2 regions of the Pseudomonas sp. GW821-FHT07F05 genome follow, and region 1 is predicted to be linked to the other one. Evidence: predicted binding sites of a transcription regulator. Region 1 holds the regulator's gene; the other holds the start of a gene.
What was found. The regulator FliA, encoded in region 1, starts transcription of late flagellar genes. The targets are predictions, from matches to a motif close to CTAAAGTTTNNNNNNNNNNNGCCGNTAA.

Region 2: the regulator FliA is predicted to act here: its motif matches at 3,827-3,854, upstream of AC07RO_RS02280 (flagellar protein MotY).

Annotation. Positions count from the first base shown of each region.
Region 1 is NZ_JBWKQL010000004.1:18,507-26,193, reverse strand. It holds gene AC07RO_RS11375 (protein-glutamate methylesterase/protein-glutamine glutaminase) at 1-974, opposite strand, end outside; gene AC07RO_RS11370 (chemotaxis protein CheA) at 1,363-3,702, opposite strand; gene AC07RO_RS11365 (protein phosphatase CheZ) at 3,847-4,635, opposite strand; gene AC07RO_RS11360 (chemotaxis response regulator CheY) at 4,655-5,029, opposite strand; gene fliA (RNA polymerase sigma factor FliA) at 5,271-6,014, opposite strand; gene fleN (flagellar synthesis regulator FleN) at 6,011-6,844, opposite strand; gene flhF (flagellar biosynthesis GTPase FlhF) at 6,963-7,687, opposite strand, start outside.
Region 2 is NZ_JBWKQL010000001.1:479,360-487,046, reverse strand. It holds gene AC07RO_RS02290 (hypothetical protein) at 717-1,271, shown strand; gene AC07RO_RS02285 (argininosuccinate synthase) at 1,442-2,659, opposite strand; gene AC07RO_RS02280 (flagellar protein MotY) at 2,790-3,776, opposite strand; gene pyrC (dihydroorotase) at 3,921-4,967, shown strand; gene rnt (ribonuclease T) at 4,964-5,641, shown strand; gene AC07RO_RS02265 (bacterioferritin-associated ferredoxin) at 6,274-6,492, shown strand; gene bfr (bacterioferritin) at 6,693-7,169, shown strand; gene grxD (Grx4 family monothiol glutaredoxin) at 7,258-7,587, opposite strand.

The sequences.
Region 1 (7,687 bases):
GCGAGGACTTTGTCGCTGTAGGATTTTGCCGCCGAGCCAAAGGTGATGTCGACGCAGGGCTTGTAGTTCAGGCGTTCATCGCCCGGCAGGATTTTCACCGCGCCGCGACCATCGACCATCATCTGTTTGCCGCCAGGGGCCAGCAGTGCAAGACCGGGGCGCAGGATGTCACCGTCCTCGGCTTCCTTGACGCTGATGCGGCACAGCTTGTCGAGGCGCTCGGCGAAGGCTTTGGTGAAGGCGGCCGGCATGTGCTGGATCAGCACGATGGGCGCCGGAAAGTTGGCTGGCAGTTGGGTCAGTACGCGCTGCAAGGCCACCGGACCGCCGGTAGACGTGCCGATCGCCACCAGTTTGTAGGCTTTGCGCTTGGGCGCAGCCGACGTCGGCGCGTGGTGATGGGACGCCGCTGCAGGCTGCTGCGACGCCGGCGCGGCTGAACGCGCAGGCGCAGGGGCTGGCGCCGGACGCGATGGTCGCGCTTCGGCAGCCGTGCTGCGCGGTGCAGCGGGCGCAGCAGACGGCGCGGGCGCCGAGGTGGCAGAAGGCGTGCTGCCGTAACCGCTGAAACGACGATTGCTGCGCGAGATGCTGTGCACTTTCTCGCATAACATCTGTTTGACCTTCTCGGGGTTGCGCGAGATGTCTTCGAAATTCTTGGGCAGGAAATCCACCGCCCCGGCGTCCAGCGCATCGAGAGTGACTCGGGCGCCTTCGTGGGTCAGGGAGGAGAACATCAACACCGGGGTCGGGCAACGCTGCATGATGTGACGGACCGCGGTAATGCCATCCATCATCGGCATTTCGTAGTCCATGGTGATCACGTCGGGCTTGAGGGCCAGGGCTTGGTCAATGGCTTCCTTGCCATTGGTGGCGGTACCGACCACCTGGATCGTGGGATCCGAAGAGAGAATTTCCGAGACACGACGTCGGAAAAAACCCGAATCGTCCACGACGAGAACCTTGACTGCCATAAACACTCCAAAGAGCGCGCGCCACCCTGAGGGGCCGCACGCCCTGAATCACGTAGCTTGGGTCACATTGGCGAAACGAGACAGGCCAGTGGGACCGTTTTTCGCGCTTAAAACGAGACCGGGTCTATTTGTAGGGCCGGCGTTAGCCGGGAAGGCGTCGGGTGTCACACCGAAAAATCAAGGGTGTTCACCCTGCCCTCTTCCCGGCTGAAGCCGGTCCCACTGAAAAACCTCGCAAGGCGCCCTCCGCATGCCGTTAGTGGGACCGGCTTTAGCCGGGAAGGCGTCGAGTGTCACACCGAAAATCCACAGTGTTTTCGCCGCCCTATTCCCGGCTGAAGCCGGTCCCACCAAAAATCGAAAGCCGCCCTACCGAAGCCGATCCTGCTTAACCAATCCGTCGGGCCGCATAGCGCTTGAGCATGCTCGGGACATCGAGAATCAGTGCGATACGGCCGTCACCGGTGATGGTCGCGCCCGACATGCCTGGCGTGCCTTGCAGCATTTTGCCCAGCGGCTTGATCACCACTTCTTCCTGGCCGACCAACTGATCCACCACGAATCCGATGCGTTGCGTGCCCACCGACAGAATCACCACGTGGCCTTCGCGCTGCTCCTCGTGAGCCGCCGAGCTGATCAACCAGCGCTTGAGGTAGAACAACGGCAGCGCCTTGTCGCGCACGATCACCACTTCCTGACCGTCGACGACGTTGGTGGTCGACAGGTCCAGGTGGAAGATCTCGTTGACGTTGACCAGCGGGAACGCGAAGGCCTGGTTGCCCAGCATGACCATCAGCGTCGGCATGATCGCCAGGGTCAGCGGCACCTTGATGATGATCTTCGAACCCAGGCCTTTGGTGGAATTGATGCTGATCGAGCCGTTGAGCTGAGCGATCTTGGTCTTCACCACGTCCATGCCCACGCCACGCCCGGACACATCGGAAATCTCGGTCTTGGTCGAGAAGCCCGGCGCGAAGATCAGGTTGTAGCAGTCGGTGTCGCTGAGGCGATCCGCTGCATCCTTGTCCATCACGCCACGCTTGACCGCGATGGCACGCAGGACCGCAGGGTCCATGCCTTTGCCGTCATCGGAAATCGACAGCAGGATGTGATCGCCTTCCTGTTCGGCGGCCAGAATTACACGACCGTTCCGGGACTTGCCCGACGCCTCGCGCTCTTCCGGCGACTCGATACCGTGGTCGACCGCGTTGCGCACCAAGTGGACCAGCGGGTCGGCCAGAGCCTCGACGAGGTTCTTGTCCAGGTCGGTTTCTTCACCCACCAGTTCAAGGCTGATTTCTTTCTTCAACTGACGCGCCAGATCGCGAACCAGTCGCGGGAAGCGACCGAACACTTTCTTGATCGGCTGCATGCGGGTCTTCATGACCGCGGTCTGCAGGTCAGCGGTGACCACGTCCAGGTTGGACACGGCCTTGGACATGGCTTCATCGGCGCTGTTGGCGCCCAGGCGGACCAGGCGGTTACGCACCAGCACCAGTTCGCCGACCATGTTCATGATTTCATCCAGCCGCGCGGTATCGACGCGCACGGTGGTTTCCGCTTCAGACGGCGGTTTTTCGCTGGGCGCCGGCGCCGCAGCGCGAGCCGGTGCTGGAGCAGCAGCGGGTGCAGCTTTGGCCGGCGCTGCAGCAGCAGGCGTCGCTTTGGCCGGTTCGGCTTTGGCGGGCTCGGGCTTCTTGGTCGGTGCCGCTGCGGCCGGCGCTGCAGGTGCGCCGGCAGCCACGGCAGGTTCGAACTTGCCTTTGCCGTGCAACTGATCCAGCAGGTCTTCGAATTCGTTGTCGGTGATCTCGTCCGACGCAGCGGCTTTCGACGCAGCGGCGGGCGCAACCGGCGCGGCAGGTGCAGCGGCAGCAGGTGCCGCAGCGCCAGGAGCCGCAGCGCCGACGGCGTCCGGCGAGAACGAGCCTTTGCCGTGCAACTGATCCAGCAGCGACTCGAATTCGTCGTCAGTGATTTCGTCACTGGCCGGTGCGGCAGACGGCGTCACAGCCGCCGGCGGTTGCACCGCATCAACGGCGAACTGGCCTTTGCCATGCAACTGATCGAGGAGTGATTCGAATTCGGCGTCAGTGATTTCATCGCTGGCCGCCGTGCCAGCCGGTGCAGCGGAAGCCGCTGCTGCCGGCGCTGCTGCAACGGGTGCCGCGGCAACAGGCGCAGACGGAGCCGGTGCAGGAGCACCTGCCGCTTGCGCCTTGACGGCGTTGAGCGAATCCAGCAGCTGTTCGAATTCCAGATCGGTGATGTCTTCGGACGGCGCTTCAGCGACCGGCTCTTCAACCACCACCGGTGCCGCAGCGATTTCTTCTGCCGAGGCTGGCTCGGCCAGGCGAGCCAGCGCGGCCAGCAATTCAGGCGTGGCCGGGGTGACGGCAGAACGCTCGCGCACCTGACCGAACATGCTGTTTACGGTGTCGAGTGCTTCGAGCACCACGTCCATGAGCTCCGAGTCGACGCGACGCTCACCCTTGCGCAGGATGTCGAACACGTTCTCGGCGATGTGACAGCATTCAACCAGCTCGTTGAGCTGGAGGAAGCCGGCGCCCCCTTTTACAGTGTGAAAACCGCGAAAAATTGCATTGAGCAGGTCCGCATCGTCAGGCCGGCTTTCCAGCTCGACCAACTGCTCTGACAACAGCTCGAGAATCTCGCCGGCCTCTACCAGAAAATCCTGAAGGATTTCTTCATCGGCGCCGAAGCTCATTGGGGGGTGCTCCTAAAATTAACCGTCAAACCGATCCGGAGGCTGCACTGACGGCCTGCGCGCATTGCTTTCGTCGAAGCATTGGCGCGCGGGTCCAGCAGCCACTTTCACAGAAAACCTGAAGTCCGAGACAGAATGACCGAATCAGAATCCGAGGCTGGATAGCAGATCGTCAACATCATCCTGTCCGGATACAACGTCTTCACGTTTATCGGCATGAATCTGCGGACCTTCACCCTTGGAGTGAAGTTTTTCTTGTTCTTTTTGCTGACGGAACATTTCCTGGTCGTGCTCGATGCCCGCGAAGCGGTCCACCTGGCTCGCCATGAGCACCAGCTTGAGCAGATTGCGCTCGACTTCCGTGACCAGCGTGGTCACGCGCTTGATCACCTGACCGGTGAGGTCCTGGTAATCCTGGGCCAGCAGAATGTCGTTCAGGTGCGCAGAGACCTCGGTGGTCTCCTTCTCGCTGCGGGTCAGGAACACATCGACGCGGCGGGCCAGATCACGAAACTCTTCGGCGCTGATCTCGCGGCGCATGAAGCGTCCCCAATCGGCGCTCAACGACTTGGCGTCTTCAGTGAGCCCGTGCATCAACGGCGTGCTCAGTTCTACCAGATCCATGGTCCGGTTCGCCGCGTTTTCAGTCAGCCTGACGACGTACGACAGCCGCTCGGTGGCGTCGGTGATCTGGGAGACCTCCTCGGCCTGCGGCATGTTCGGGTCGATCTGGAAGTTGACGATCGCGCTGTGCAGCTCGCGCGTCAGTTTGCCGACTTCCTGATACAGGCCGCGGTCGCGGGTCTGGTTAAGCTCATGGATCAGTTGCACGGCATCGCCGAACTTGCCTTTTTCAAGGCTCGCGACCAGCTCTTGTGCGTGTTTCTTCAGGGTTGACTCAAAGTCACCCATTGTCGAATCTTTGGAATCCATAGCGCCCTCGCAGCGGACATCAGCTATTGACGCGCTCGAATATCTTTTCGATTTTTTCTTTGAGCACTTGCGCGGTGAACGGCTTCACCACGTAGCCGTTCACACCGGCCTGAGCGGCTTCGATGATCTGCTCGCGCTTGGCTTCGGCAGTGACCATCAGCACCGGCAGGCTGCGCAGACGCTCGTCGGCACGCACCTGACGCAACAGGTCGATGCCGGACATGCCCGGCATGTTCCAGTCAGTGACGAGGAAGTCAAAAGCGCCGCTTTGCAGCATCGGCAATGCGGTGAGTCCGTCATCTGCTTCGGCCGTGTTGGTGAACCCAAGGTCACGCAACAGGTTTTTTATGATCCGCCGCATCGTTGAGAAGTCATCAACGATGAGGATTTTCATGTTCTTGTCCAATTCGACCTCCAAGCAGTCTTTAACGCGTTCAGCACCTGAACGCGCGTTCAATCAATACCGGCTGTGCCGAACATCAAGAGGGGGTGGAATCGACCGGAACAAGCGCAGCGAAACCGGATCATCTACGACCCGGTTCGACCGACTCCTGCCGTGTCTCATTTGCTTCCCGCTCACGTCTTGCACAGCCGGTCTTACACGCAACACGCAGGCCTCGCGGCCTGCGCCTGATTCACGAACGTGCGCGCCACTCGCCAAGACGACCGCGCAACCGCGCCGCGCATTGACTGTGCAGCTGGCTGACCCGCGACTCGCTGACCCCCAGGACCTCACCGATTTCCTTGAGGTTCAGCTCTTCGTCGTAGTACAGCGACAACACCAGGCGTTCACGTTCGGGCAAGTTGGCAATGGCCTCGGCCAGCGCAGCCTGGAAGCGCTCGTCTTCCAGATCCCGCGACGGTTCGAGGGACTGGCTCGCGCCGTCCTCGTGCAGCCCTTCGTGTTCGCCGTCCTGCAACAGGTCGTCGAAACTGAACAGGCGGCTGCCCAGGGTATCGTTCAAAATCCCGTAGTAATCGTCGAGACTCATTTCAAGTTCGGCAGCAACCTCGTGATCTTTAGCGTCACGGCCGGTTTTTGCTTCGATTGCACGAATCGCGTCACTGACCATGCGCGTGTTGCGGTGGACCGAGCGCGGCGCCCAGTCCCCCTTGCGCACTTCGTCGAGCATCGCACCACGGATACGAATACCCGCGTACGTCTCGAAGCTGGCCCCTTTGGTGGAGTCGTATTTGGTCGAGACTTCGAGCAAGCCAATCATGCCCGCCTGGATCAAATCCTCGACCTGCACGCTGGCCGGCAGACGCGCCAGCAAGTGGTAGGCGATTCGTTTGACCAGCGGGGCATAACGCTCGATCAGCTCATACTGGGAGTCTTTGGACGATTTGCTGTACATGCGATAGCCACTTGCTGTCATGAGACGGGCCCTGCGCTGGTTTGATGCACGAGGCGTTCTACGAAAAATTCCAGGTGGCCGCGCGGGTTCGCCGGGAGCGGCCAGGTGTCGACTTTCTGCGCGATGGCCTTGAACGCCAGGGCACATTTGGAACGCGGAAACGCTTCGTACACGGCGCGCTGTTTCTGCACGGCCTTGCGTACGCATTCGTCGTACGGCACGGCGCCCACATACTGCAGGGCCACGTCGAGAAAACGGTCGGTGACTTTGGTCAGCTTGGCGAAGAGGTTGCGTCCTTCCTGCGGGCTCTGGGCCATGTTGGCCAGGACGCGGAAGCGGTTCATGCCGTAATCGCGGTTGAGCAGTTTGATCAGGGCATAGGCGTCGGTGATCGATGTGGGCTCGTCGCACACCACCAGCAGCACTTCCTGGGCCGCGCGGACGAAGCTCACCACCGACTCGCCGATGCCGGCGGCGGTATCGATGACCAGCACATCGAGATTGTCGCCAATGTCACTGAACGCCTGAATCAGCCCGGCATGCTGCGCCGGGGTCAGGTGGACCATGCTCTGGGTGCCCGATGCCGCCGGCACGATGCGTACACCGCCCGGGCCTTGCAGCAAGACATCGCGCAGCTCGCACCGCCCTTCGATGACATCAGCGAGGGTGCGTTTGGGGGTCAGACCCAACAATACGTCGACGTTGGCCAGACCCAGATCGGCGTCCAGCAGCATGACGCGACGTCCCAGCTCGGCCAGTGCCAGTGAAAGATTCACTGAAACGTTGGTCTTGCCTACGCCACCTTTGCCACCGGTCACCGCGATAACCTGTACGGGATGCATGCTGCCCATGTTAATTGTTTACCTTGTCTTGCTTAGACCTAAGCCACATGTCGGGCTGCACGTTCAGTGTCTGAACAATGCCTGGCAGACCATCGATGCAGGAAAATTCCACTGTCATTTTCTTCACCTAGCCCGCGCGCTTGCCGGTGCTGTGATAAAGATCCGCAAACATATCCGCCATCGCTTCCTCGCTTGGCTCCTCCTGCATCTGCACGCTGACAGCCCGGCTCACCAATTGGTGCCGACGCGGCAAATGCAGATCATCCGGTATCCGTGGGCCATCGGTGAGATAGGCCACAGGCAGTTCGTGTGTCACGGCCAGGCTGAGCACTTCGCCCAGGCTGGCCGTTTCGTCGAGCTTGGTCAGGATGCACCCGGCCAGGCCGCAACGTTTGTAACTGTGATAAGCCGCTGACAGCACCTGCTTCTGGCTGGTCGTCGCCAGCACCAGGTAGTTGCGCGCCTTGATGCCACGCCCGGCGAGGGTTTCCAGTTGCAGACGCAGGGCCGGATCGCTGGCTTGCAGGCCGGCGGTGTCGATCAACACCACGCGCTTGCGCAACAGCGGCTCCAGCGCCTGTGCCAGGGACTGGCCCGGGTCGACGTGGGTGACCGGTACATTGAGGATCCGGCCCAGGGTTTTCAGTTGCTCCTGAGCGCCAATGCGGAAACTGTCCATGCTCACCAGCGCGATATTTTGCGCGCCGTATTTCAACACATATCGGGCCGCCAGTTTAGCCAGCGTGGTGGTTTTGCCCATGCCGGCAGGACCGACCATGGCAATCACACCGCCCTCTTCCAGTGGCTCGACGTCCGGCGTGGCAATCATGCGGGCCAGATGGGCCAGCAGCA
Region 2 (7,687 bases), on a different contig from region 1:
GCTTCAGCATATGCCCATATTGCCGGGCCGCCAGCAAACAAAAATCATAAAATATTGCAGGCCATGGGAACCGAATGCGACCGCACACACTTGGTTAAATGACACAGGCAAACTCGAAGAGTTTGATTACATCTTAAATACTCGAAAGGACCTACAGCGTGTTCAGAAATTTCTGAACAGTCCGGATTAACTTTCAACTGGTCGCGTCTTGATACGGGGTACCGGGAGGAGACCAGATAGTTACCTCACTTCCCCTCCCTCGAACCGGGTTACTCAACTTATAACGACCGCCTCACATCACCCCCTATTAAAACGAGGGGCTGGCCCGCCTCTCACGTAATACCATTCAGACGATAACATCCAGCACCCTCAGGCCATTCCAGAAAAATACTACATAACTAACGGATTATTATTACCGCAAAGAACTTCACCGAAAGGGATTAAAAAACAAACCCCCTATTTTTTGGCTTTTTACTTGCCAAACCTATTACCAGTCGTTACTTTTTGATGAGCGAATGGTTCAGCCCACTAATAGTTAGTGGCTCTTATCACAATATAAGATTATTGCACACATAAATACTGGCGCTTCTATATGACAGTAATCCGTGCGCAGGCCGCTCTTCGGCTTGAGTAAGCCATTCAGTTTTTAAACGCTCTTAAGCGTGAACGTCCCGGCGGTGAAGGCTGTTTAGTTGATATGTTCAAAGGAACCTACCATGACCAAGAAAATAAAATACTCCATTGGCGCAAGCAGTGACCCTATCAAACTGGCGGAGGCGGTAGAGCGCTATGTTTCCCAGGGCGGCGTCATTAACGTCATTGCAGAAGGAGAGTCGCGGGAGACGGAAGCGTCGAGGCAAACCCGAGAGGCCGATCCGAAAGCCGAGCTGTGCACCAAGGTCGACCTGCTTAAGGGCCTTGTGGCCAAGGGAGCTGGTGTCGCCGCGCTGCAATACTCGCTGCGCATGAACCAAAAGGACATCAAGCGTTTGGCCAGCGAGAACGGCCTGAAAATCCGCTACTGCCAGCCTGTTCGCCGGTCACGCGCATCCCGGCAACGAGAGCCGGTTACCCTGGACGACGCCATTGCCGGGCATGCCATGCATTACTCGGCGCTGGGTTACACCGTTCCGGAGATCGCTCAACTACTGGGTGTCGGCGTACGCGATATCTGGGACATCGGCAAAGCCTATCGTTTTGAGTTTCGTACAACTTCGCAGGGGGGTACGGCTGAGAAAGCCGCTGGCGGAGAGACAGATTTGCCAGATTGAGGCAGGAGATAACGCACAGCGCAAGAGCGTCTATTACTGCTCTTGAACGACGGCAACAACCGGCCGGTGTCGGATCAGTAAAGGTTGCAGGTGAAGCGGCAGCGGCATACGGAGGACAGGTGTAATGAGTGCAGCCCTGAACAAGGGCTGCACATCAATCACGACAACGATCAGAACAACTTGCGGCCTTTGTTCGCTGCAATCCGCATGCGCAATGCATTGAGCTTGATAAAGCCCGCAGCGTCTGCCTGGTTGTAGGCGCCGCCGTCTTCTTCAAACGTCGCGATGTTGGCATCGAACAGCGACTCGTCGGACTTGCGACCGGTCACGATGACGTTGCCTTTATACAGCTTCAGGCGCACGACACCATTCACGTGGGCCTGCGACGCATCGATCATCTGCTGCAGCATAAGACGCTCAGGGCTCCACCAGTAGCCGGTGTAGATCAGGCTGGCGTACTTCGGCATCAGCTCGTCTTTAAGGTGAGCGACTTCGCGGTCCAGGGTGATCGACTCGATCGCACGGTGAGCGCGCAGCATGATGGTGCCGCCCGGGGTCTCGTAGCAGCCGCGGGACTTCATGCCGACATAGCGGTTTTCGACGATGTCCAGACGACCGATGCCGTGCTCGCCGCCAATGCGGTTCAAGGTGGCAAGGACGGTGGCCGGAGTCATTTCAACGCCGTCCAATGCCACGATGTCGCCATTGCGGTAGGTCAGCTCCAGGTACTGCGGCTTGTCCGGCGCGTTTTCCGGGGAAACTGTCCACCGCCACATGTCTTCTTCGTGCTCGGTCCAGGTGTCTTCCAGCACGCCGCCTTCATAGGAGATGTGCAGCAGGTTGGCGTCCATCGAGTACGGGGATTTTTTCTTGCCGTGGCGCTCGATCGGGATCGCGTGCTTCTCGGCATAGTCCATGAGCTTCTCGCGGGACAGCAGGTCCCACTCGCGCCATGGCGCAATGACTTTTACACCAGGCTTGAGCGCATAGGCGCCCAGTTCAAAGCGGACCTGGTCGTTGCCTTTACCGGTAGCGCCATGGGAAATGGCGTCGGCGCCGGTTTCGTTGGCGATTTCGATGAGGCGCTTGGCGATCAGGGGGCGCGCGATGGAAGTACCCAGCAGGTACTCGCCTTCATAGACGGTGTTGGCGCGGAACATCGGGAACACAAAATCACGCACGAATTCTTCGCGCAGATCGTCGATGTAGATTTCTTTGACGCCCATGGCTTGTGCCTTGGCGCGTGCCGGCTCGACTTCTTCGCCCTGACCCAGGTCAGCGGTAAAGGTCACCACTTCGCAGTTGTACGTATCTTGCAGCCACTTGAGGATTACCGAAGTATCCAGGCCACCGGAATACGCGAGAACTACCTTGTTTACGTCCGCCATGCCATCACTCCAACGCGTTGTACGGAAAACCGACGAGTTTACCGATCACGCGCAGGAATTTACAGTGTCGCGACAGCTTCTGACGACAAAGCGACAGATTCTGTCAGTCAGACGACCTGGGCGCGCATCATCAAGACGCCTTGGCGGGGGTCGCACCGGCTGCTGTAACAGGCGCGGCGCCCGGCGTTGGCGTTGCGGCAGGCCCGGGCAATGGAGCCGGCGTCGGAGCGGGTGCAGCAGCGGGCGGTATGGCCGGAGTCTGCTGCGCCACACGCTCCAGGTGAATGTTGACCCGGCGGTTGCGCGCGCGATTGGCGTTGTTGGTGTTGGGCGCCAGTGGGTACTGTTCGCCGTGGAAGCGCAGGGTTATCTGCTCTTCCGGGATGCCTTGGGCTTTAAGGTAGTCCATGACCGACAGCGCACGACGCCGCGACAGATCGCGGTTGGTCAATCGGTTACCACTGTTGTCGGAGTGACCATCGAGTTCGACGTGATTGACCGTCGGATCAGCCTTCATATAAGCCAGCACGGTGTCCAGCTGGCGTTTGGCCTTGGCGTCCAGCTCGATGCCGCCGCCAGGGAAGCCGATCTCGGACTGACGCACTTGCTCGAAATTCATCGGCAACAGCTTCGCTGTACACTCTTGAAACTCGCCGTAGGCCTTGCTGAATTTGACTGGCAACAGACGGACTTCCATCGCGCCGCCGCCATCGCGCAGAGAATGACGAAACACCGGGCTGCGCCCTTCCATCAGGCCCGCGATCAGGCGTGTGGCCTGGGCCTGATTGGTATTGAAAGGAATCTCGCCGCCGCTGACTCTCACCGCGCCAAGATTGAGGTCACTGCGACCCGGCTGCCACGGTGCCGCGGCGGCACTCAACATGGCCGAACCGGACGCCAGACTGTAGCCATTGGCTTTCAAGCGAAACGTCGGCTGCTCACCCGCGCGACGCACGAACTCTCCGGCACCGAAATCGGTGATTGGCTGCGTCAGCCTGCACTCGAACTGGTCGCCTTCCACCTTCCACTCAATATTCTCCAGACGGGTCTGGAATGTGAGCGCCATGGCCGGCAGGCTGGCAAACGCGCTGAGCAGAGCTAGATATCGCTGGCGCACGGGAGGCTCCACTGAATTTACGTGTAACAGGATTTATGACTTACACGTGGCTATCGGTAACTTCCCGCAAAACTTGATAGCGAGTGCCTGGAGGAGTCTTTTCCGGTAGCATTCCCAGCGAGTTTGACCCGCCTGGAATCCCCAATGTCCGAACGCCTGACCCTCCTGCGCCCCGACGACTGGCACATCCATCTTCGAGATGGCGCTGTTTTGCCCCACACCGTCGCCGACGTAGCGCGCACTTTTGGCCGCGCGATCATCATGCCGAACCTCATGCCGCCGGTACGCAACGCCGAGCAAGCGGACGCTTATCGTCAGCGCATCCTCGCTGCGCGCCCGCAAGGCAGTCGCTTCGAGCCGCTGATGGTGCTTTACCTGACCGACCTGACGCAGCCCGAAGAGATTCGCGCCGCGAAGGCCAGTGGTTTCGTCTACGCCGCCAAGTTGTACCCGGCAGGCGCCACCACCAATTCCGATTCGGGCGTGACCAGCGTCGACAAGATCTTCCCGGTGCTCGAGGCGATGGCCGAAGTGGGACTGCCGCTGTTGATCCACGGCGAGGTGACCCGCGGCGACATCGACGTGTTCGACCGCGAGAAAATTTTCATCGATGAACACATGCGCCGTGTCGTCGAGCGTTTTCCGACGTTGAAAGTGGTGTTCGAACACATCACCACCGCCGACGCCGTGCAGTTCGTCAATGAAGCGTCAGCCCATGTCGGCGCGACCATCACTGCGCACCATTTGCTGTACAACCGCAATCACATGCTGGTGGGCGGCATCCGTCCCCACTTCTATTGCCTGCCGATCCTCAAGCGCAACACCCACCAGGTCGCCTTGCTGGATGCCGCCACCAGCGGCAGCAGCAAGTTCTTCCTCGGAACGGACTCAGCGCCCCACGCGCAGCACGCCAAAGAAGCGGCATGCGGTTGTGCCGGCTGCTACACCGCGTTCGCCGCCATCGAGCTGTACGCCGAGGCATTCGAGTCACGCAATGCGCTGGACAAGCTGGAAGGTTTCGCCAGTCTGCACGGCCCGGCCTTTTATGGCCTGCCGGCTAACACCGACACCATTACCCTGGTTCGTGACGAGTGGACGGCCCCCGCCAGCCTGCCGTTTGGCGAGCTTTCTGTTATCCCGCTGCGCGCCGGTGAAAAACTGCGCTGGCGCCTGCTGGAGGAACACGCGTGAGTGAAGAACATTACGAAGACGAGCAGGAAGGCTCCGGTGGCGGTACAGGGTCCCGGCACCCGATGGCCGCCCGTTTTCGCGGTTACCTGCCCGTTGTCGTTGACGTAGAAACTGGCGGCTTCAACTGCGCCACCGATGCATTGCTGGAAATCGCCGCCACGACGATTGGCATGGACGAGAAAGGCTTTGTCTTTCCGGACCACACCTATTTCTTCCGCGTCGAACCCTTCGAAGGCGCCAACGTTGAAGCCGCGGCGCTGGAGTTCACCGGCATCAAACTGGATCACCCGCTGCGCATGGCCGTGAGCGAAGAAACGGCGCTGACCGACATCTTCCGCGGCATCCGCAAAGCGCTAAAGGCCAATGGCTGCAAGCGCGCGATTCTGGTGGGCCACAATGCCAGCTTCGACCTGGGCTTTCTCAACGCAGCGGTTGCGCGGCTCGACATGAAGCGTAATCCGTTCCACCCGTTCTCCAGCTTTGACACCGCGACCCTGGCGGGCCTGGCGTACGGTCAGACTGTCCTGGCGAAAGCCTGCCAGTCGGCGGACATCGATTTCGATGGCCGCGAAGCCCATTCGGCCCGTTACGACACCGAGAAGACCGCCGAGCTGTTCTGCGGCATCGTCAACCGGTGGAAAGAAATGGGCGGCTGGCACGACTTCAACGACTAAGTCGATGCTGCTGCGCGATTGAAGAACCGGCCCAAGTGGCCGGTTTTTTATGGGGTGGGGATCGAGAGGCAGTGATCGGCTCACACTCCGTCAGCGCGCCGACCGGCCCCCTTCCCGGCTAAAGCCGGTCCCACTAATAGACCGCGCGCGCCTGTAGGACCGGCTTCAGCCGGGAAGCTTTTGATCTACTTTAAAAGCGCCTTCGATCTTCATATGCAAAAACCCCAGTCACCGCCAAACGCGACTTGGGTGCAGGCTGAACGCAGGTCTCGCGCAGTGGGCCGAGCGGCATGGATGCCGCGAGAGCGCCGTCAGGACATGGATGTCCGTTCGGCGCGGGCCCACGGAGCGAGACCGGAGTGAAGGAACCCGACGAAGTCGGGCCCAACCGGGAGCAAAGCGTTTTTGGTTACTTTTGGAGCGCTTTTGCCAAAAGTGACCCGCCGTAAGGGCGGAACCATAATCAGCACCACCGCCGATAATGGATATACACACACCCCTCCACAAGCGATCAAACCGAACCGACCACTCATCGGAGGTGAGTTACGGAAAGCCTGAGTAGTTTTGACAAGCATTCTCATTAACATTAGTATCCCTCGCATTGAGCCAATCACTCAGCGACGGTTTCTTATATGTATGTCTGCCTCTGCCAAGGTGTTACCGACGGACAAATCCGTGAAGCAATCATGGAAGGATGCTGCAGTTATCGTGACGTCCGCGAGACCCTGGGTGTCGCCAGCAAATGCGGCAAATGTGCCTGCCTGGCGAAGGAAGTGGTGCGTGAAACCCTGACCGAGCTGCAAACCAGTCATGCCGCCCTCGCCTACCCCGCAGAATTTTCAGCTGCCTGAATTACCGATTTCAAACAAAACCGGACACTGTCCGGTTTTTTTATGCCTTTAATTCAATCGCTTAGCAACAAGATGCGGAACACAAACATTCTTATTCCTATTTATTTTCACTTATTATTCAATAACTTAGGTTTGACAGAGTTATAGAGGCGGCTCAGACTTGCCGCCTGTATTACCTATACCTTCGACAGGACCCGATCATGAAAGGCGACATCACAGTCATCCAGCATCTCAACAAGATCCTCGGTAACGAGCTGGTCGCGATCAATCAGTACTTCCTGCATGCGCGCATGTACGAAGACTGGGGCCTGAACAAGCTGGGCAAACACGAGTACCACGAATCCATCGACGAGATGAAACACGCTGACAAGCTGATCAAGCGCATCCTGTTCCTGGAAGGCCTGCCAAACCTGCAGGACCTCGGCAAGATCCTGATCGGCGAGCACACCAAGGAAATGCTTGAGTGTGACCTGCGCATCGAGCGCAAGGGCCACGCCGACTTGAAAGCAGCCATCGCGCACTGCGAAACCGTTGGCGACTTTGGCAGCCGCGAGATGCTGGAAGACATTCTGGAATCGGAAGAAGAGCACATCGACTGGCTGGAAACCCAGCTGGGCCTGATCGACAAGGTCGGCATCGAGAACTACCTGCAATCGCAGATGGGCGAAGAGGACTGATTCCAGTCCCGGACATCGTCTTAAAGCATCGCCCAATAAAAAGCCCCGCGTCTCGGCAGAGAGCGGGGCTTTTTTGCGACTGCCGAAATCAGGCAGTGGCGTTCTTCGCAACAGCGTCTTTCACCAGTTTCTGCAGCGAACCGTCGGCCTGCATTTCAGTGATGATGTCGCTACCGCCGACCAGTTCACCACCGACCCACAGCTGCGGGAAAGTTGGCCAGTTGGCGTACTTCGGCAGATTGGCGCGGATTTCAGGGTTCTGCAGGATATCGACGTACGCGAACTTTTCGCCACACGCCATCAGTGCCTGAGAAGCCTTGGCCGAGAAGCCGCACTGCGGAGCATTCGGAGCGCCTTTCATGTAAAGCAGAACGGTGTTGCTGGCAATCTGATCTTTGATCGTTTCGATAATATCCATGGAGCACCTCGGCTAAACTTTACGACTGTATGTGTCGACACGGTGGCGCATTCTAAACGATTCCCGAGCATAACGCTCGGTCTTGGCCTTGATCGCCCCG